Regions from separate parts of the Serratia nevei genome, predicted to be linked through region 1. Evidence: predicted binding sites of a transcription regulator. Region 1 holds the regulator's gene; the other holds the start of a gene.
What was found. The regulator CRP, encoded in region 1, controls carbon source genes, mostly activating them, when cyclic AMP is high. The targets are predictions, from matches to a motif close to ATGTGANNNNNNTCACAT.
Positions count from the first base shown of each region.

Region 2: a site for CRP is predicted at 8,838-8,855, ahead of aaeR (HTH-type transcriptional activator AaeR). Genes of this name have one in related genera too.

Region 1 covers NZ_CP149940.1:4,960,723-4,971,927, reverse strand. Annotated here, with positions in the region: gene btsR (two-component system response regulator BtsR) at 1-91, shown strand, start outside; gene V8N38_RS23795 (helicase HerA-like domain-containing protein) at 243-1,769, shown strand; gene V8N38_RS23790 (aminodeoxychorismate synthase component II) at 1,842-2,417, shown strand; gene argD (bifunctional acetylornithine/succinyldiaminopimelate transaminase) at 2,549-3,766, shown strand; gene V8N38_RS23780 (YccS/YhfK family putative transporter) at 3,807-5,885, opposite strand; gene crp (cAMP-activated global transcriptional regulator CRP) at 5,936-6,568, opposite strand; gene V8N38_RS23770 (OsmC family protein) at 6,951-7,358, shown strand; gene V8N38_RS23765 (phosphoribulokinase) at 7,397-8,266, opposite strand; gene V8N38_RS23760 (YheU family protein) at 8,418-8,651, opposite strand; gene V8N38_RS23755 (hydrolase) at 8,648-9,628, opposite strand; gene V8N38_RS23750 (LysE family translocator) at 9,748-10,350, shown strand; gene V8N38_RS23745 (PhzF family phenazine biosynthesis protein) at 10,361-11,143, shown strand.
Region 2 covers NZ_CP149940.1:4,760,205-4,771,409, forward strand. Annotated here, with positions in the region: gene V8N38_RS22805 (FAD/NAD(P)-binding protein) at 1-698, opposite strand, end outside; gene V8N38_RS22810 (AraC family transcriptional regulator) at 982-1,764, shown strand; gene cybC (cytochrome b562) at 1,769-2,155, opposite strand; gene pmbA (metalloprotease PmbA) at 2,294-3,634, opposite strand; gene yjgA (ribosome biogenesis factor YjgA) at 3,814-4,362, shown strand; gene V8N38_RS22830 (barstar family protein) at 4,393-4,692, opposite strand; gene V8N38_RS22835 (ribonuclease) at 4,698-5,165, opposite strand; gene aaeB (p-hydroxybenzoic acid efflux pump subunit AaeB) at 5,445-7,412, opposite strand; gene aaeA (p-hydroxybenzoic acid efflux pump subunit AaeA) at 7,412-8,347, opposite strand; gene aaeX (p-hydroxybenzoic acid efflux pump operon protein AaeX) at 8,355-8,558, opposite strand; gene aaeR (HTH-type transcriptional activator AaeR) at 8,873-9,784, shown strand; gene V8N38_RS22860 (hypothetical protein) at 9,775-10,119, opposite strand; gene V8N38_RS22865 (zinc ribbon domain-containing protein) at 10,116-10,391, opposite strand; gene V8N38_RS22870 (nucleoside hydrolase) at 10,599-11,205, shown strand, end outside.

The DNA of each region.
Region 1 (11,205 bases):
GGCGGAGATGATCATGTCGGCCGGGGATCCGGTGCCAGTCAGCCGACGCTATTTGAAGGCGCTGAAAGAGCAACTGGGGCTGCGGGGGTGACGCAGGTCTTAGGGGGATTCTGAAAAGACAGGCATCATGGGCATCCCGACGGCGCCCTTTTTGTTTGTCCTTGACGGGGTTACGCGGCGCTTATAGCTTTATTGCATCAACAGGCGCGTTTCGCGCTGCGTCAGCGTCAAAGGAACAGAAAATGAGTGAACCACGGATTATCGCCAAAGCGATGAAAGACGGAAAACCGGAGCAGGATCTGGTGATTTTGCCGGCGTTGGCCAACCGCCACGGGCTGATCACCGGGGCAACCGGCACCGGCAAGACGGTGACGCTGCAGAAAATGGCCGAACAGTTCTCGCGCATCGGCGTGCCGGTGTTCCTGTCCGACGTGAAGGGCGATCTGTCCGGCATCGGCGCCGAGGGCGTGCCTTCCGAGAAACTGCAGGCGCGCCTGGCGGCGATCGGCGTCACCGACTGGCAGCCGCAGGCCTGCACCATTATCCCGTGGGATATTTACGGCGAAAAGGGCCATCCGATCCGCGCCACGATTTCCGATCTCGGGCCGCTGTTGCTGGGGCGCCTGTTGGATCTGAACGAGGTGCAAAGCGGCGTGCTGCAGTTGGTGTTCAAGATCGCCGATGACAATGCGCTGCTGTTGCTGGACATGAAGGACCTGCGCGCCATGGTGCAGTTCGTCGGCGACAACGCCAAACAATTCCAGACCCAGTACGGCAATATCTCTGCCGCGTCGATCGGCGCCATCCAGCGTGGGTTGCTGACGCTGGAAGAGCAGGGCGCCAACCAGTTCTTCGGCGAGCCGATGCTGGACATCAACGATCTGATGAAAACCGACGCCAACGGTCACGGCGTGATCAACCTGCTGGCGGCGGACAAGCTGATCAATCAGCCGAAGCTGTATTCGGTATTCCTGCTGTGGCTGCTGGCCGAGCTGTTTGAGCACCTGCCGGAAGTGGGCGACCCTGAACAGCCGAAGCTGGTGTTCTTCTTCGATGAGGCGCACCTGCTGTTCAACGATGCGCCGGCGGCGCTGTTGACCAAGATCGAACAGGTGGTGCGTTTGATCCGCTCCAAAGGCGTCGGCATTTACTTCGTCACCCAGAACCCGCTGGACATTCCGGACAGCGTGCTGGGCCAGCTGGGCAACCGCGTACAGCATGCGCTGCGCGCCTTTACTCCGCGCGATCAGAAGGCGGTGAAGACGGCGGCGCAAACCCTGCGCGCCAATCCGGCCTTCGATGCCGAAACGGCGATCACCGAGCTGGGCGTGGGCGAAGCGCTGGTGTCATTCCTCGACGAGAAGGGCCGGCCTAACGTGGTGGAGCGGGCGATGGTGATCGCGCCGGAATCCAAAATGGGCATGCTCGGTGCGGAAGGGCTGAACAGCGCGATCAACAAGTCGCCGCTGTATGGCCGCTATGAGGATATGATCGACCGCGAATCCGCCTACGAGAAGCTGTCGTCGGGCGGCTTCGCCACCGTCGGCACCCCGCAGCAGGGGCAGCAACCGCAGGCGCAACAGCAACAACAGCAGGCGGGCGGCGGCCTGATGGACGGCCTGAACGAGCTGCTGTTCGGTTCCACCGGCCCGCGCGGCGGCAAGCGCGACGGCATCGTCCAGACCGCCGCCAAGAGCATGGCGCGCGATCTCGGCCGCCAGATCCTGCGCGGCGTGCTGGGGTCGATCACCGGCGGCCGTAAAAAGTAAGCGGAAATTATCGTCGGCAGCGGCGGGTTAAATCAGTACACTGTGGCGGCATTTTTCTCTGCCGGACCTAACATGCTGCTGCTGATCGATAACTACGACTCCTTTACCTATAACCTTTACCAGTACTTCTGCGAATTGGGCGCCGAGGTGCTGGTGAAGCGCAACGATGAGCTGCAGCTGGCCGATATCGAGCGGCTGGCGCCGCAGCATCTGGTGATTTCCCCTGGCCCCTGTACCCCGAACGAAGCGGGTATCTCGCTGGCCGCCATTCGTCATTTCGCCGGCAAGCTGCCGATCCTCGGCGTGTGCCTGGGGCACCAGGCGCTGGGGCAGGCGTTCGGCGCCGAGGTGGTGCGCGCCCGCGCGGTGATGCACGGCAAAACCTCGGCGATTCGTCACCTGGGCGTCGGCGTGTTTCGTGGCCTGAGCGATCCGCTGACCGTGACCCGCTATCACTCGCTGGTGCTGAAAGCCGATACGCTGCCGGACTGTTTTGAAGTGACCGCCTGGAGCGAGCGCGACGGCGTGCGCGACGAGATCATGGGCATCCGCCACCGCACTTTGGCGTTGGAAGGCGTGCAGTTCCATCCGGAAAGCGTGCTCAGCGAGCAGGGCCACCAGCTGTTGGATAATTTCCTCAAGCGTTAATTCCGGTGCGCTTTTTTCGCCCGCCAGGCGTTTTGCGTTTGCGCTTGATTGGTTTTTTATGCATATTTCGTGATTATGTTTTCAATATGACATTACGATAGCGCTGAAAAACTTTCAGGGTGGAGCCGAAAATGACTGAAAAATCCGCAGTGAGCCGCAGTACCTTTGACCAGGTGATCCTGCCTGTTTATGCGCCTGCCCAGTTTGTGCCGGTGCGCGGCCAAGGCAGCCGGGTCTGGGATCAGCAGGGAAAAGAGTACATCGATTTTTCCGGCGGCATCGCGGTGACGGCGCTGGGGCACTGCCATCCGGCGCTGGTCGAGGCGCTCAAACGCCAGGGCGAAACCCTGTGGCATACCAGCAACGTCTTCACCAATGAGCCTGCGCTGCGCCTGGCAAGCAAACTGATCGACGCTACCTTCGCCGATCGGGTGTTCTTCGCCAACTCCGGCGCTGAGGCCAACGAGGCGGCGTTCAAACTGGCGCGCCATTACGCCATCACCCGCCACAGCCCGTACAAAACTAAAATCATCGCTTTCTATAACGCGTTTCACGGCCGCACGCTATTCACCGTGTCGGTGGGCGGGCAGGCTAAATACTCCGACGGGTTCGGGCCGAAGCCGGCCGACATCGTGCACGTGCCGTTCAACGATTTGGCGGCGGTGAAGGCGGTGATGGACGACCACACCTGCGCGGTGGTGATGGAGCCGATTCAGGGCGAGGGCGGTATTACGCCGGTCGACGCCGGCTTCCTCAAAGGCGTGCGCGAGCTGTGCGACCAACATCAGGCGCTGCTGGTGTTCGACGAAGTGCAAAGCGGCATGGGGCGCAGCGGCAAACTGTTCGCCTATATGCATTATGGCGTGACGCCGGACATTCTCACCACCGCCAAGGCGCTGGGCGGCGGTTTCCCGGTCAGCGCCATGCTGACCACCGAAGACATTGCGTCGGTGATGCAGGTGGGCACCCACGGCACCACCTACGGCGGCAACCCGCTGGCCTGCGCGGTGGCGGAGGCGGCGCTGGACGTGATCAATACGCCGGAGGTGCTGAGCGGCATTGAGCAGCGTCATGCGCTGTATGTGCAGGCTTTGCAGCATATCGGCGATAAATACGGTATTTTCACCGCGATTCGCGGCATGGGGCTGCTGATTGGCGCCGAGCTGACGCCGCATTATCACGGCAGGGCGCGCGACTTCCTCACCGTCGCCGCCGCGCGTGGGTTGATGATCCTCAATGCCGGGCCGAACGTGATCCGCTTCGCGCCGTCGCTGGTGGTGGAGCTGCAGGATATCGAGGCCGGCATGGCGCTGTTCGAGCTGGCGGTGCAGGATGTGATCAACGCCTGAAGCCCGCGCGGCATATAACGGGGCGCGGCATGCCGCGCCCTTATTGATCGCGCAGTTTGCGCTTGAGCCAGATGCCGTGGTGCGGGCGCTGGCGCCAGGCCAGCGACGAAATGGTGTGCATCACGCTCAGGTGCGACAAAATGCGCCGCAGATGGCGCTCCATCTCGGTAACGGGCATGTCCGGATGCAGATCCGGCGGCTGCATGATGCCGCTGTTGCCGCTGCTCGGGCCGTCGTATTCCAACCGCTGCTGGCAGCTTTGCAGCGCGATTTCACAGGTCTGCAGATACTCTTCCGCCAGTTTCGGCGTCAGCATGTAGTGCTCGCGTGCCAGAATGGTCATGGCGTTCAGGTGTTCGACGATGAACTGGCTGTGAGTGACCCACAGCCGCATGTCCGCCAGATAGTTTGACGCGAACCCCGGCTCTTGCATCGCCTGATTGAGCGAGGTGAACAGCGCGTTGTGTGCCTGGTTGACCTGCATGCGGGTATAGGCCAACGCGGTGGCGTCCGGTTCCGGTTGCTTCAGCATCAGCCGCAGCGCGGCTTGATCGTTCTCCAGCGCCTGATGGGCATTCTTGCGCAGCAGCCCGCTTTGCCACTGCGGCCACAGCCAAATGGTGCCGCCGAACGCCAGCACGCAGCCGATCAGCGTATCGATCAGGCGCGGTACCAGAAAATGCGAGCCGTTCAGCGCCAGCAGCTGCAGGGTGTAAACCGCCGTGACCGTAAAGCCAATCACCGACAGCCCGTAGTTCTTGCGCGAAACCAGGTAGGCCAGTAGGGTGATCACCAGCATGATGCTCAGCGTTTCTCCCTCCGGCAACTGCAGCTGCAGCAGCCCGGCCGCCAGCAATAGCCCGGCAATCGTGCCCAGCGCACGGTGCTGAATACGCACCCGGGTGGCGTTATACCCGTTTTGGCTCACCAGCATGATGGTGAGCAGGATCCAGTAAGGCTTCGGCAGGTTGAATACCGCACCCAGGCTGCTGCCGACCGCCAGCGCTACGCCCAGCCGCGCGGCGTTGCGCAGGGCGGTGGATTTGAACGACAGATAGCTGACCAGCGCCGGCCAAAACGGCAGGCGGTGCTGGCCGGGCATCAGGTCGCGGCGGTACAGTGGATGCTGGGTGCGCAGCAGGCGGGCGATGCGGCTGAAGTGGTAATAACAAAACTGGCCGACCGGATTATCGGGATGCTGCGCCGCCATTTTTTCCAGCGCCGCCAGCTCGTGGGTCATGGAGAAGCGCTTCGAATGTTGATGATAGAGAATATCGTGCGCCACCACGCGCAGTCGGCCGGCGATCACCTGAGCATTGCGGCGAATGATCGCTTCGGCCTGGCTCTGCTCCACCAGTTTTTGCACCTCTTCCGGCAGATGCAGGCTGACGGTGATGTGCTCCTGCAGGTCCATCGCCACCTGAAAGGCGCGCTGCAGGCGCTTTTGCTCGAGGTTGTTGGCGTGCGGCAGGAAATTAAGCTGTTGGTACAACAGGCTGATCAGATCCATCACCTTTTGCTGGCGCACCAGCAGCGGCGGCAGCGCGGTCTGCGGATCGGTGTGCTGGGTCAGCAGTGAGTATTTGGCTTCGAAATAGTCCGCCAGTTCCAGGTAGAGCTGGCTCAGCGTCTCGCGCATCGGCTGCTCTTTCCACAGCTTGAACCAGAACCAGGTGAATAAGCCGTACCAGGCGGTGCCGATCGCGTACAGCAGCGGCGCCTGCCAGATGGGTACCGTGCCGGCCGTGCTGAGGGCGAAGATGGCGGCCACCAGCGCCGCCGGCAACAGCCGGGCGTGCAGCGGGCTGATTTCCCCGGTGACGCCGAGCAGCAGCGCCAGGCCCAGCATCAGCGCCGGCAGCGGCACGTGCCACAGCAGGGCCTGTTGCAGCAGCACGCTGCTGAAGGCGAACAGCGAACCGCCGACGATCAGCCGTTTAAAGAAGCGCTTATGCGGCGTATCCAGCCCGGCGATATTGCAGCAGGCGGGCACGAGGGAGAACATCAGGCCGAGCTGCAGCTGGCCTATCAGCAGGCCGAACAGTACCGGCAGGCACAACACCAGCGTTTGTCGCAGTGCGTAGTTGATTTCCGGGTGGTAGATCAGGCGGCGCCACATGGCAGAGAGCAGACAAAAAAACGGCGCAGACTGCGCCGTTTTTTCAGGGATTAACGGGTGCCGTAGACGACAATGGTTTTGCCGTGGGCGGAAATCAGGTTTTGATCTTCCAGCATTTTCAGAATACGGCCAACGGTTTCACGGGAGCAGCCGACGATCTGGCCGATCTCCTGACGGGTGATCTTGATCTGCATGCCGTCCGGGTGAGTCATGGCGTCGGGTTGCTTCGCCAGATTCAGCAGGGTTTGCGCGATGCGGCCGGTAACGTCCAGGAAGGCGAGGTTGCCCACTTTTTCGGAGGTGACCTGCAGGCGGCTCGCCATTTGGGCGGACAGACGCATCAGGATGTCCGGGTTCACCTGGATCAGCTGGCGGAATTTCTTGTAGGAAATTTCGGCCACTTCACAGGCGGTTTTCGCGCGAACCCAGGCGCTGCGCTCCTGGCCTTCTTCGAACAATCCGAGCTCGCCGATGAAATCCCCCTGGTTGAGGTAGGACAGGATCATCTCTTTACCTTCTTCATCCTTGATCAGCACCGCGACGGAGCCTTTCACGATGTAGTAAAGCGTTTCGGCCTTTTCACCTTGGTGAATCAGCGTACTCTTCGATGGATATTTGTGGATATGGCAATGAGACAGGAACCATTCGAGAGTAGGGTCTGTTTGCGGTTTGCCGAGAACCATTCGCTGTTATCCTCTGTTGTTATCGCTGCCTTGTGTCACAGGGGTCAGAGTTCCCTGTAAAACCCGCCTGTAGCCGCAGTCATGAGCGAGGGCTACCGGCAAGTTTTGAGGCGTGTCATAAAAATACGCTGTCGCTCTAGCATATTAACTTGCCGTAAGCGCTGCAAGCTACATTCTGTTAACATACCGGTAAAGGAGCCTTTCTCTGGGCGTTTCCCTGAAATTCAGTGTCCCGGAAAGATTTATTGCGGCTCTGTTTGTAGCACAGAGTAAGGCGGGTGTCTCGTGTTGTCTCGCTTCAGCATGATTAGCATCAGGTTACGTTGCCTGTTTCTATGCGAAAGCGTACTCTGATTTTAAGAAATCAACCGGAGTGACCAGAATGCAGGCAAGAGTTAAATGGGTGGAAGGGTTAACGTTTTTGGGGGAATCGGCCTCCGGCCACCAGGTGCTGATGGACGGCAACGCCGGTGATAAAGCGCCCAGCCCGATGGAGATGGTGCTGATGTCGGTGGGCGGCTGCAGCGCGATCGACGTGGTGTCCATCCTGCAAAAAGGGCGCAACGACGTGCGCGACTGCGAGGTGAAGCTGACCTCCGAGCGCCGCGAAGAAGCCCCGCGGTTGTTCACCCATATCAACCTGCACTTCATCGTTACCGGCCAGGACCTGACCAACAAGATCGTCGAGCGTGCGGTGAACCTGTCGGCGGAGAAGTACTGCTCGGTGGCGCTGATGCTCAACAAGGCTGCCACGGTGACCCACAGCTTCGAGATCCGCCAACCGGCGTAATCGAAACGGAGCGCGGCCCGGCGCCGCGCTCAACGCATTTATTCGATCTTCTTGCCTTCCAGCAACCGCTGCACCAGCGGCGCCATGATCAGCTCCATCGCCAGCCCCATCTTGCCGCCCGGAACCACTAACGTATTGATGTGTGAGATAAAAGAGCCCTGCAGCATCGCCAGCAAATAGGGGAAATCTATCTGATCCAGCCCGCGGAAGTGGATCACCACGAAGCTTTCGTCCAGTGAGGGAATCGCCTTGGCGGCGAACGGGTTGGAGGTGTCCACCGTCGGCACACGCTGGAAGTTGATGTGGGTGCGCGAGAACTGCGGCGTGATGTAGTTGATGTAATCTTCCATCGAACGCACCACCGAATCCATCACCGCTTCGCGAGAGTGGCCGCGCTCGCCGGTATCGCGGATCAGTTTCTGAATCCACTCCAGGTTGACGATCGGCACCACGCCGACCAGCAGATCGACGTGGTTGGCCACGTCATGGTGCTCGGTGACCACGCCGCCGTGCAGCCCCTCGTAGAACAGCACGTCAGTCGGCGCCGGCAGCGGTTCCCACGGGGTGAAGGTACCCGGCACCTGATTGTAGGGCACCGCTTCGTCGTAGGTGTGCAGATACTTGCGCGAGCGCCCGGTGCCGTTCTTGCCGTAGTCGATAAAGCTCTGCTGCAGCAGGCCGAAGTCGTTGGCCTCGGGGCCGAAATAGCTGATGTGTCTGCCCAGATCGCGCGCCTTGCGGATCGCCGCGTCCATTTCCGGCCGGGTGTAGCGATGGAAGCTGTCGCCCTCCAGCTCGGCGGCGCGGATGTTGAGCTGTTGGAAGATCTTACGGAACGCCACGCTGGTGGTGGTGGTGCCGGCGCCGCTGGAACCGGTCACCGCGATAACGGGATGTTTGGCAGACATGATGGTTGTCACTCCGTGTTGAATGCGCCGGCGTCAGGGGATTATTGTGGCTCTTGTTGACGCTCTCTATCTCAGGAAAAAATGGCGCGCGCTGGTTTGCAATGCCCCATTGTTACCTGATTTTTTCCGTCAGTCATAGAACCGAGCGCCACTAAATTTCTTCCTGCCCGGCGCGGAACTGGCCGCGCGGCATGATGTTGACGCTCTCGTGCAGTTCCGACCACACCAGCACCACTTCGCCGTTTTTCAGCTGGCGGCGCACGTCCTCCACCTTCTGTTCCAGCGAGCGTTCGTGTTCGCCGTAATCGGTGCCTTCGCGCAGTACAAAGGATTCGATCAGGCTGTTCAGGGTGTCGGTTGCCAGTTCTTGCCAGGGAATGATCACGTCGGGATGTCCAGATAAGGGGAAAGCCAGGCCGGAATGCGATGTTCCAGCCACATGTGCGGTTTTTTCAGCGTGCCGCCGACGAAGCCGACGTGGCCGCCGTACTCGGTCAGTTGATATTCGATATTGCGCGGCAGGCCGGCGACGTCGGGGATCACCTCATGGGTCATGAAGGGATCGTCCTTCGCATGGATGATCAGCAGCGGCGTCTGAATAGCTGGCAACAGTGGCAGGGCGCTGCAGCGGCGATAGTAGTCGATAGCGTCGCTAAAGCCGTGAATGCGCGAGGTAATGGCGTCGTCGAATTCGCGAATGCGTCGCAACCCGTTCAGCTGTGACAGCTTGAGCGGCAGAGTGTCCGGGTAGTGCAACAGCTTGCGGGTGGCGTTTTGTTTCAGCTGCCCCAGCAGGTAGCGCTGATAAACGCGGGAGAAGCCTTGCTCCATGCGGTAGGCACAGGGCTCCAGCATCAGCGGCGCCGAGACCACCACCGCCGCCTGCAGCAGGCTGTCGGCGCCTTGCTGCGCCAGATAGCAGGCCAGCATGTTGCCGCCGAGCGAAACGCCTACCGCCGCGGTTGGCACCTCGCCGTAGCGGTCGCGCAGCCAGCGCAGGAAGAAGCGTGCATCTTCGGTTTCACCGGAGTGGTAGATGCGCTGCTTGCGGTTGGGCACGCCGCTGCAGCCGCGAAAGTGCATCACCACGCCGAGCCAGCCACGCTCACGCCAGGCGTTGAGCAGGCCATGTGCGTAGGGGCTGTAGAAGCTGCCTTCCAGGCCGTGGAACAGCACCGCGCGCGGTTTGTCGCGCGCCTGCGCCGGATCTTCGCTCCAGGCGAGATCGACGAAATCGCCGTCGGGCAATTCCAGCCGTTGCCAATGCGGTTTCAATAACACGCGGCGGCGCACCAACCGCGGCAACAGCGTTTGCAGGTGCGGGTTACTGGCCCCGGTCAGAGGGCGAAAAGTGTTAGGCATAGGCTGAGTAAAAATGTTGTGGGCGGCTATTGTGAGATCCCTAGCGCACTGTTAGCTTCAATACCAAGAACTAACAATGATACTGCAAAAAAGCGCCTTGGGTGAGGAGCACCCGTGCCATGGAACCGAGTTTATTCCTTTCGATGCTGGGCTTCCTGTGGGTCGCCGCCATCACGCCTGGCCCCAATAACCTGCTGTTGACCACCTCTGGCGCTAACTTCGGCTTTATGCGATCGCTGTGGCTGATGGTCGGTATCATGCTCGGCATGCAAAGCATTTTGCTGCTGGTGGCCTTCGGTGTCGGCAGCCTGATCCTGGTCTACCCGTCGCTGCACCTGATCCTGAAAATCCTCGGCAGTCTGTACCTGCTGTGGCTGGCGTGGAAAGTCGCCACCGCCGCCTATGAAAAACTGGAAACCGACGTGGCGCCGCCGCAGCCGGTGCGGCTGTATCAGGGCTGGCTGCTGCAGTTCCTCAACCCGAAAGCCTGGCTGATGGCGCTGGGGGCGGTGGCCAGCTTCAGCCTGGCGGGCGATAAGTACAACGGATCCATTGCGGCGATCGCGCTGGGCATTTTGGTGGTCAACATTGTCGCCGGCATTATCTGGCTGGCGTTCGGCACCGTGATCGGCCGCCTGCTGCGCAGCAAAAAGGCCTGGGTTATCTTCAACGGTTCCATGGGGTTGTTGACCGCAGCCTGTGTGTTACTGATCTGGCATTAAGGAGCGAACGATGGCGGAAAATTATTATCACGTGGTTGCCTTTACCGGCAAAGGGCTGCGCGGCAACCCGGCCGGGGTTTGCCTGCTGACGCAGCCGCTGCCGGCTGAGCGGCTGCAGGCGCTCGCCAACGAGATCGGCCTGCCGGAAACCAGCTTTGTCTGGGATGACGGCGACATGACTGCTATCCGCTGGTTTACCCCGGAACGCGAGGTCGATCTTTGCGGCCACGGCACCCTGGCAGCGGCGCATGTGATGTTCAGCGCGATCAATCCGGCGCTGCAGGATATCCGCTTCCGTTCGGCCGGCGGCGAGCTGTTCGTCAAGCGCGATGCGCAGGACGGGGAACGGCTGGTGCTCGATTTCCCTGCGCGGCCGCCGCAGAAGGTGGCTGAACCGGCGGGCCTCGCGGCGCTGCTGGGCGTGCAGCCGCAGGAGGTGTGGCAGGCGAAAGCGCTGATGGTGGTGCTGGAAAACGAGGCGCAGGTACGCGCGCTGCGGCCGGACATCCCGGCGCTGATCGCGCTGGCCGGGCGTGCGGTAATCGTTACCGCGCCGGGTGACACCGTGGACTTCGTGTCGCGTTATTTCACGCTCGACGGCGGTGAAGATCCGGTTACCGGCTCCGCGCACTGCACGCTGATGCCTTACTGGACGGCGCGTCTCGGCCGCCATCGGCTGCATGCGCAGCAGATCTCGGCACGCGGCGGCGAACTGTTCTGCGAACTGCACGGGGATCGCACGCTGCTCGGCGGCTATGCTCATGTGTTCCTGCGCGGAAGTATCGCGCTGTAACCCGCGTTTATATTACTCACGGTAATAAAGAAGACTTTTTTATTCTTTTATAGCCCGTCATC
Region 2 (11,205 bases), 200 kb from region 1:
GGCGGCGGACGCATCAGCGCCGGCTGCACGCTGGGGAACAGGCCCGAGCGCGATAAAGCGCAGATGTCGGTCGCCCCCAGGCGCTCCATCAGCTCTACGATGGCGTCAATCGCCGTCAGGCTGCAGCCGATCACGCCGATGGTCGAATAAGGGTTGATCGGCGGCAGATCCTGGTGGGCCTGATAAGCGATCACCCCGTCCACCGGATAGAGACATTCCGGCGGGTTGTGCCCTGAGCACAGCACCAGCGCGTTCATCTGCTCGGCGCCGCCGCAGGCGGTGGTCAGCCGATAGCCGGCTTCGTGCGGCGCGATGGCATTCACTTCGGCGGTCACGAAATTCAGCGTCACGTTACTGTCCGCCGCCATATAAATCGTCATGTCGCGAATAAAATCGAGATATTCCCGATACAGCCAGCGCGGCGGATAACGATCCTGGCAAAACTGCGGGAAATGCATGGCAATCCAATCAACAAAGTGCGCATCGTCGAAAATATCCGCCGACATGTTTTCCGGCGTCATATTTAATATATGGCTGTCAAAATCGCTGCTGTATGCCATACCGCCTTTGAAGCCCTGCTTGTCGAAAACCTTCAGGGAAAGCGGTCTTTTGCAATGATTAACCGACTTATTTTTTATAAAGTTATACGCAAAAGAGATCCCGGCGGCTCCGCCGCCAATCACACCGAACTTATACATGAAATATCACCTTATAGTCATTGAACTGCACTAAGAACTATTGCTTCAGGTGTTGGAATAAAATGACGCTTTATTCCTTATTAACTTCTTGTATTGCGAGAACGAGAACGTTCGTCCCACCCCGGTGTGAAAACTTGCATGGGTTGCCTGGCCGATAAAATAGCGGCGCCCCGAACAAGCGTTATTTTTCTGCCCCGATAGTAGGGCGACGGCTGTTGGCTTGCTTTATATGAAGGGCCAACTATCATTGCGTTTCGGCCAATCTGTCCGCCAAAGAGGACACATGCGCAATGTCCGCATTGATGACATCGACCACGTAACGCGCGCGGTGATCGCCATCGGCACCGACTACCCACCGGGGCATCTGTTGCCGATGCACAGCCACCGGCGCGCGCAGTTGCTGTACGGCGCCACCGGCGTCATGCACGTTTTCACCCAGCAAGGCAATTGGGTCGTCCCGCCGCAGCACGCGGTGTGGCTGCCGCCGCAGATGCCGCACGCGGTGAGGATGGTCGGCGTCACCACCCGCAGCCTGTATCTCGAACCCGGCGCGTTGCCCGCCGAACGGCCGCAGGTCTGTCAGGTGGTCAGCGTTACCCCGCTGATGCGCCAGCTGTTGATGGCGGCGGTGGATATGCCGCTGGAGTATGAGCGAGACGGACGCGACGGAGCGCTGGCGGCGCTGCTGCTGCATGAACTGGCCCGGCTGCAACCCTTGCCGTTGCACATCCCGCTGCCCGCCGATCCTCGGCTGGGCGAGCTGTGCCACGCCTTTTTGCAACACCCCGACGCTCACGACTCCGCGCAGCGGTGGGCCCCTCGTCTGTACATGAGCATTCGCACCTTCAGTCGCTTCTTTCGCGCGCAGACCGGCCTGCCGTTTTCGCAATGGCGCCAACGCGCCTGCGTGGTGCTGGCGCTGGCGCTGCTGGCCGAAGGGCGCAGCGTAACGCAGGTGGCGATGGAAATGGGATATGACAGCAGCGCGGCGTTTTCAACCATGTTTCGCCGCGTGCTGGGGCAAGCGCCCTCCTCCTATCTGACGGAAGACGGGCGCGACGGTTGACGGGTTAGCGGAATTTCTTGTGGTTGGCGTCGCGGGTCTGTTTGAACCCCTGCGCCAGCTGCTTCGCTTCGGCGACTTTGCCCTGGTTGGCCAGCGCCAGCGCCTGATCGATCTGGCCGATCAGGGTATCCAGCCCGTGGCGGAAATCTTTCATTTCCGGACTGTCGGCGGCTTTGTCCTCCAGCTTCGGCGGGGTGCCCTGCTTGGCGTCCTGCGCGGCGGCGCGCATGTTTTGCAGGCTCTGTGTGAGGGTAGCGGCGGAATCGGTATTCAGCACCGTTTTGTAGTTTTCCGCCAGGGTGTCCATATCGTCGCCCAGATCGGCGGCGGCCGCCAGCGAACTGGCCGCCAGCAGCGTCAACGCCGCCAGCGCTTTCAGGGTATTCTGCATGTTTGCTCACCTTCCAGTTATTGTTTTAATTAACCCACCGTTACCATAGGCAAGGCCGGGCAAAACCGAAACCGGAGATTTGTAAGCAAGGTTGAGACGGGATAACGCGCGACCGGCGGGCGCCGGCCGCGCAGAGGATCATTGACCGGCGATCTTCATTTCCGGCAACAGCACCGAACCGCACTGGATATTGCTGCGGGTTTCGATATCGCTGCCGACGCTGACGATATTGCGCAGCATGTCTTTCAGGTTACCGGCGATGGTGATCTCGCTGACCGGGTATTGGATCTCGCCGTTTTCGACCCAGAAACCGGCGGCGCCGCGCGAGTAATCGCCGGTAACGCCGCTGACGCCCTGGCCCATCAGCTCGGTCACCACCAGGCCGGTGCCAAGCTGTTTCAACATGCCGGCAAAGTCCGCGCCCTGCCCGGCAATGCGCCAGTTATGGATGCCGCCGGCATGACCGGTGCTGTGCAGGCCCAGCTTGCGCGCCGAGTAGCTGGTCATCAGCCAGGTTTGCAGCACGCCGTCCTTGACGATATCGCGCCGCTGGGTGCGCACGCCCTCGCTGTCGAACGGCGTCGACGCCAGCCCTTTCAGCAGGTGCGGATGCTCCTCGACGGTCAGCCACGCCGGCAGGATCTGTTTGCCGAGCGAGTCCAGCAGGAAGGTCGATTTGCGGTAAACGCTGCTGCCGCTGATGGCGCCCACCAGATGGCCGAACAGCCCGGTGGCCACCTCGGAGGCGAACAGCACCGGCGCCTTCATGGTCGACAGTTTGCGCGGCGCGAGACGCGCCAGCGTGCGGCGGGCGCACTCCTGCCCCACCCATTCGGGGCTTTGCAGATCGCCCATCGCACGGCCGATGGTGTAAGCGTAATCTCGCTCCATATCGCCGTCCTGCTCAGCAATGACGCAGCTGGACAGCGAGTGGCGGCTGGAACAGTAGCTTTGCAGCATGCCGTGGCTGTTGCCGAACACCTTGATGCCGTAGTGGCTGTTGAAGCTGCCGCCTTCGGTGTTGGTGATGCGCTTGTCCGCCGCCAGCGAAGCCTGCTCGGCACGCGCCGCCAGCTCGATGCCGCGCTCGGCGTCCAGTTCGATCGGGTGGAACAGATCGAGATCCGGCGCCTCGAACGCCAGCAGATCTTTCTCCGCCGGGCCGGCGCAGGGATCTTCAGAGGTGTAGCGCGCGATATCCAACGCCGCCTGCACGGTGCGGGCGATGGCGTCCGGGCTGAGATCGGTGGAAGAGGCGCTGCCTTTGCGCTGACGGTGATACACGGTGATACCCAGCGCGCCATCGCTGTTGAACTCGACGTTTTCCACCTCGCCGAAGCGGGTACTGACGCTGATGCCGGTCGATTTGGTGACCGCGACTTCCGCCGCGTCGGAACCGGCGCGGGCCAGCTCCAGCGCCTGAGAAACGGCCTGTTCCAGCGCCTTGCGCTGTTCTGCAACTTGAGTGACTACTTTCATCAATCTGCCATAATTAATCAGAAAATCGTTGAGAAAAGTGCCGGAGCGGCGTAGTTGTGCACGCGGGGCGGCGCGCAAAAATCCTGAGATCTCTGCCGTTGAGTCTAACAGGAACCGCGTTGAATTTCGCATAAAGCCGGCAACCTGTTAGGATTAGCCTCTTTTTAACGGAGCCTACCATGAACAAACAGCCTGAAAACTGGCTCGACGATGTCCCGGAGAATGAAAACGAGGACGATGACGAGATTATCTGGGTCAGTAAAAGTGAGATTAAACGTGATGCCGAAGCGCTGAAAGACCTGGGGGCCGAAATGGTCGATCTGGGCAAAAACGCGCTGGACCGCATTCCGTTGGACGAAGATCTGCGTGCCGCCATCGAGCTGGCGCAAAAGATCAAGAAAGAGGGCCGTCGCCGTCAGCTGCAGCTGATCGGCAAGATGCTGCGCGCCCGCGATATCGAGCCGATCCAGACCGCGCTCGACAAGCTGAAAAACCGCCACAACCAGCAGGTTTCGCTGTTCCATAAACTGGAAGCGCTGCGCGACCGCCTGGTGGAAGAAGGCGATGACGTCATTCCGTCGATCCTGGATCTGTATCCGGCCGCCGATCGCCAACAGCTGCGTTCACTGGTGCGCAACGCGCAGAAAGAGAAGGCCGCCAACAAGCCGCCTAAGGCTTACCGCCAGATCTTCCAATACCTGCGCGAGCTGGCCGAAGCAGCCGACTAAGCGCCGCCGCCATCCCGGGATGAAGCCGTTTCATCCCCGGTGATGGGCCGGCTCGCCGCTGCTTTCACGGATATTGAAGCGCAGGCTGCCTTCCAGCTCTTCTTCCGCCTCTTCAAACAGCAGAATGATCGCGCCGAAACGACGCTTGCTGCGGGCATTCAGGTGAGTGAACTCGATTTCCACCGGCAGGCCGATATCGCCGGTCACCACGTCCCACAGCGCGTCGAGGTTGGCGCCGAACCCCTCGTCCAGCGCAAACTTGCGCGCGAAATCGCGGTAGAAGGCCGGCACATCCTGGATCTGTTCAAAATCAAACTCTACTTTTGCCATCAAACTCACTCCACACGAATGAAGTTTTTGTAATGGTCGCGCGTGACGAAGATCAGACCGTCGCTCGAATACAGCAGGCGATCGGCGCCGCGCCGGCCACACTGGTAATTGATGTCCGCTTCGCGCCAGACCCGGCCGCCGGCGGTCGGCAATTGTCCTTCACGGTTAGAGAATCGATCGCCGCCAATCGCCTTGCCTGGCAATACCGCACAGAGGTTGCCTGAACGCGGATCCCAGCCCTGCTCGCGCGCCTGCTTCTTGGTAACGTAATAATCCGGCAGCCGCTGATGCTGCTGCAGGTAACTCACCACCGTTTGCTGCTGCGTGAGCCGATCGATGCTCTGCTGCTGCCCCGCCGGGGCCTGGGCCACCGCCGGATTGCCGCCGATCGCACGGTGCTCGTTGCCGCGCAGCGCGCTGAAGACGGCGATAACCACGGCGATGACAATCGCCACCAGAATCCGCTTGTTCATGACATTCCCTGAAATTATGCCGCCGAAGGCGCCGCAGCTCCCCCAGGCTAGTTAGGTATATAGTCGACCTGGATGAAACTAAGATGACCGGCAAGTAACGTTTTCGCGGCGGCTAAGGTTTCATCCATTCATGACAATGATGCCACTTTCCAGCCGTTCTGGCACTCGGAGTCTCTCTGAAAACGGGCCGCCTCTTATGAGACGGCCGCCGTACCAGGCGCTGCTTTCAGTATAGTCAGGGAAGGCGCCGCACAACGCGGCGCAAAAGGCGGGAACGCATCAATCGATCAAGGCGTGGCGATAGCGATGCAGCATGTCGGCCAGGCGTTTCACCGGCCCGGTGACGCTGAGCGGCGCCTGGTTGTCCACCAATTTTTGCTGGTACTCGTTCATTTCACCCAGCAAGCGATCGTAGTAATAGGCGCGCTTGACGTCGTTCTTGGCCGAGACCACCCGATCGGCGGTGCTGCGGATCTGGCGGTGGAAGGCCGACAGCTCTTCGCTGACCGGAATTTCCGCCCGCTGCATACGCTGGTGGGCGATGATCAGGTTCAGCGCCAGACGATACTTGGCGATATCGTTCGGGAACATCATCAGCAGCTGGTTGAGCTGTTGATACAGCGCTGGCAGGTGGTTCTGCCGACGGCGCGCCGCCTTGGTGGTCAGCGCCGACACCGCGCTGCTGACGAACTGGTTGAGCAACGTGCGGCCGGTGCGCTCACGCGAATTGTCGCGGATCAGCAGCAGCACCATCAGCCCGACGCAGCTACCGAGGAACTGGCCGAGCGCCCCATCGAGAAACTGAGTGACGTTGAACTCCATCGGGTTGCTCAGCACCAGAATGTTGATCGTCCCCGCCAGCAGCCCCAGCGAACCAAGCCGCCGCTTCTGCACCTCGATGCCGATGAAAAACGCCAGCAGGCCGAGGCTGAGACACAGCAGCAAAATGCTCTGCTGCGTCGCCGGCAGGATCACCATGAAGAACAGGGAACCGACCGGGATCGCCGCCAGCATGCCCAGCACGAAATCCATCGCCACCATGCGCGGCGCCGGGGTACGCATCGCCAGCGAGGTGATTACCGCGATGATCACCATAAAACCGCTGCCGGACGTCCAACCGGTCCACAGCCACAGCAGGCTGCCGAACGCCGTCGCCACAAAGGTGCGCAGGCCGTTGATCATCGCGTGATGCCCTTCCGCCGAGGTCGGCTTGACCACGGTTTCATTGCTCAACACACCCTCTTCCACCGCGCTGATGCTGCCGTTGGTGTGTACGCCCTTCGACAGCAGCAGGTAGCGCGTCGCCGCGCCGACCCAGCCGGTGAGGGTCGGCAGCGTTTCATCGGAGCGATGCGTGGTCAGCACCTGGCGCAACAGCTTCATGCGCTTGTGGATCTCCTGCGGGGTTTCCGCCGGCACCATCAGTTGCTCCCGCAGGCTCGCTTGCAGCGCGTTCGGGTGATTCAGCAGGATCAGATAGGTTTCGCAAGCCTGGGTGATCAGCGTCAGCGACAGGGTATGCAGCGCCTTCACCCGACGGTTGACCTTCTGCCAGCGCGAGGACTCCATCATCAGGTTGTTGCGCATGCCATCCAGCGCCGTGGTGCTCTTGACCAGATTGCTCCAGGCACGGTCAATGTCTTCTTTGTCGGCGTTGCTGATGCACATCTGCATCAGGCGATATTGATCCACCAACAGCTGATCCACCGCCCGATCGATGTCCTGCTTGATCGAACGCGGCGAGAACAGCAGATCCGCCAATACGGCGCTGACGATGCCCAGCACGATCTCGCTGCAACGCTCGATGGCGAACTGCGGCGCTTCCAGCAGATGGGCCTCGCTGGTGGCGACCGTCACGATGATGATCAGCGCGGTATAGCCGGCCAGGCCCCAGGCGTAGGAGTTCTCGACCTTGATCAGCGAAGAGAGCCAGGTGCAGAAGCCGGCCCAGATGCAGCACAGCAGCAGCATCACCACCGGCGCACGGGCGGTGGTGATGATAATGATCAGGCCGACAAAGCAGCCGATAAAGGTGCCGATGATGCGCAGCCAGCCGCGGTGGCGGATGGCGCCGGAGAAGGGTTCACCGCCGGCGGCAAAGGCCGGGCCGGCGGCGACGATGGCGGCGGTCATCGCCGACCAGCGCGGGGTTTCCAGGTTGAGATGGAAACCGACGAACAGCGCAAACACAATCGCGAAGCTGAGTTTGAAGGCAAACCTCAGCCGGATAAAGGTTGGGCTGTTCATTAGCCGAACTCACGCAGCCGGTGCATCAGGCGCACAAAGGGCGAGCCGCTGTCGGCATTGCGATCGTTCTTGCCGACGATCACCACGGTGGCGGTGGTGCCGGCCGGGTACGGATGCTGTTGGTCCTTGGCGTCCAGCAGGATCTTCACCGGCACGCGCTGCGCCAGGCGCACCCACTCCAGGTTGCTGTCGATCGAGGCCAGCCCTTTGCTGTTGACCGTGCTGCTGCTGTTGTTTACCGCCGCCGCCACGCTGTCGACGGTGCCGTGCATGATGCGATTGCTGCCGAGCGGGGTGATCTCCGCGCGGTCCCCCTTATTCAGGCCGGTCAGCTTGGTTTCTTCCAGGTACGCCAGGATGTAGAAGGAGTCTTTCTTCACCAGTGCCACCGCCACCGAGCCGCGGGTGATGTATTCGCCGGCGTGGACGTTGAGGTTGGTGATCCAGCCATCGGCCGGGGCGCGCACCGTGGTACGCTCCAGATCCAGCTGCGCCAGCTCGCGCGCCGCCACGGCCTTCGCCAGCTGGTGTTGCACGGTCTGCAGCGAGTTGTTCGACTGGTCGATTTCTTCCTGCGACATCGCCTGCACGCCCAACTTCACGCGGCGGCCGGCTTCGCGCCGTTTTTCCGCCGCCAGCGTTTGATAGTAGGCGACGTCGGCACCGGCCTCCGCCAGCGCCTGCTCATAGCGCGGCCGATCGACCACGAACAGCACCTGGCCTTTCTTCACCAGCTGGTTGTCCACCACCGGCACTTCGGTCAGCAGGCCGCTGACGTCCGGCGCGATCGCCACCACGTCGGCGGTGAACTTGGCGTCACGTGTCCACGGCGACTCGGTGTAGAACACCCAGGCCTTGAACACCGCAACGATACCCAGCAGCACAAGAATCAAAGTGATCGCGATTCGGGTTATTTTTATCGAAAAATTTTTCACAGCGACCTCAAACAAAAAGACATGAAATCAGATAAAACAAGCAGCAATACAGCGCGGTGTTAAACAGCGCCGGATGCCAGACAAAATCGTAAATCCCCGTCGGCTGCAGCAGGCGGCGCAAGAGAAAAAACAGCGCCAGCGACACCAGCAGCTCGAAAAACACCGGCGGAAACGACAGTCCGAAGATGACCATAACCGGAAGCAAACTCATCACTTTTTCCTTATTGTTCACTACGCCGGGGAAAGACACATCTCGCCATTCACATTCTCTTTACATTTTAGCGTGCGCGCGCCACAAATCTTGACCGGACAGCTTGTCCAGGTCACGAACCCGAAAAAAGGTTAAACTTTGGGGCAGACATCCACGACAGGGATTGCGAGGGTGCCGGAGGAGCGGCAGGATTGCGTCGCCGCTCGCTCTCGCACGTTGGTAAGGTCTATTCACCCGACCACGTTATATTAGCCTGCTTACTATCAAGGCATCAACAATCTGTGATCTAAATCACTTTTAAGCCAGAGTGAATAATGGAAAGATTAAAACGGATGTCGGTATTCGCCAAAGTGGTTGAGTTCGGGTCGTTTACCGCGGCCGCGCGCCAACTCGACATGAGCGTTTCATCGATCAGTCAAACCGTCTCGAAACTGGAAAATGAGCTGCAGGTCAAGCTGTTGAACCGCAGCACGCGCAGCATCGGCCTGACCGAGGCCGGCAAAATCTACTATCAGGGCTGCCGACGCATGCTGCAGGAAGTCAGCGAAGTGCATGAGCAGCTGTACGCGTTTAACAATACGCCTGCCGGCACGCTGCGCATCGGCAGCTCATCCACCATGGCGCAAAATGTGCTGGCGAACATGACCGCCGAGATGATGAAAGAGTACCCGGGCCTGACGGTCAACCTGGTGACCGGCATTCCGGCACCGGATCTGATCACTGATGGATTGGATCTGGTGATCCGCACCGGCGCGCTGCAGGACTCCAGCCTGTTCTCCCGCCGCCTGGGGCAGATGCCGATGGTGGTGTGCGCGGCCAAAAGCTACCTCAGCCAGCACGGCACGCCGCAGAAGCCAAGCGACATGGTCAACTTTTCCTGGCTGGAGTACAGCGTGCGCCCCGACAGCGAATTTGAACTGATGTCGCCGGAGGGCATCACCACGCGCATTTCACCGCAGGGGCGCTTCGTCACCAACGACTCCTCCACCATGATCCGTTGGCTGAAAAACGGCGCCGGCATCGCCTACGCCCCGCTGATGTGGGTGATCGAAGAGATCAAGCGCGGCGAGATCGAGATCCTGTTCAAAAGCTACCATTCGGATCCGCGACCGATCTACGCGCTCTATACCGAGAAGGACAAACTGCCGCTGAAGGTGCAGGTGTGTATCAACTACCTAACCGACTATTTCGAACGCGTGGCGGCGGTCTATCAGGGCTATCGCTGAGCGGCGCTCAAATAGCGGTGCGCCAACGCGCCCAGCAGCATCAGCGCCAGCATGCCGAGGCCCCATAGCAGCCAGACGGCGTAGCCGGCCCAGTTCAGCAGCAGAGGAAAATAGCTCGCCAACCCGCTGCCCAGCTGTTTCAGCCACGGCAGCCAGGCATCCAGCACCGTCTGCGGCACCAGACTCAGCGCACCGCTCACCGGCAGCGATGCGCCGCCGGCCGCTTCCGCCAACGCCGGGAGCCAGGTCAGCACGCCGGCCACGCCCCAGGCCAGCAGCGTCCATAGCGCCATGGCACCCAGCAGCAGCGCGGCTGTCCAACCGCCCCGGTTCACGGCACACCGCCGCCGCACTGCGGGCAAAAGCGGCTGCCCGGCGGCAACGGCGCGGCACACTGGCCGCAGGTGGCGCTCACCGCGGCAAATGGCTGGCCGCAGCGATGGCAATAACGTGCGCCCGGTTTATTCACCGCCTGGCATTCCGGACACTGCGGCCCCGGCTCGCCATGCTGGTTATAGCGGTTGCCATGATGCCCGCCGCGGTGACCCGCGCGCTGATGACCGCCATTAACACCGCCTTTCCCCAACAACCTTTTCAGTAAGCTCATCCCGCCTCTCCTCTGTACATTGACGCTGAAGCTCACTGTAAACCCTGGAGTAAACTCCAGGGTAAAGCCCGGCGATGAGGATTTACGTTTCATTACATCGAAAAAGTGGCAAGGCTTTGATGCCGTTAACAAAAGCACCATCGGTATTATCCCACGCCGCCGCGCTGCGTTATGCTGCGGGAACCTCTCCCTGCATCAGGAATAACCATGAAAAAAATCATACTGGACTGTGACCCGGGGCATGACGACGCCATCGCCCTGCTGCTGGCCTGGGGCAATCCGCAGATCGACCTGCTGGCGGTCACCACCGTGGTGGGCAATCAAACGCTGGACAAAGTGACGCGCAACGCACTGGCGGTGGCGCGCATCGCCAATATCACCGGCGTGCCCTTCGCCGCCGGCTGCCCGCGCCCGCTGGTGCGCAATATCGAAGTGGCACCCGACATTCACGGCGATTCCGGCCTCGATGGCCCGGTGCTGCCGGAACCCCACCTGCAGTTGGACTCGCGCCACGCGGTGGATCTGATCATTGATACCGTGATGGCTCACCCGCCCGGCAGCGTGACGCTGGTGCCGACCGGCGGCCTGACCAATATCGCCATGGCAGTGCGCAAAGAGCCGCGCATTGCCGAGCGGGTCAAGGAAGTGGTGCTGATGGGCGGCGGCTACCACGTGGGCAACTGGAGCGCGGTGGCGGAGTTCAATATCAAAATCGATCCTGAGGCGGCGCACATCGTGTTTAACGAAAAATGGCCGCTGACCATGGTCGGGCTGGATCTCACCCACCAGGCTTTGGCCACGCCGGCAGTCTGCG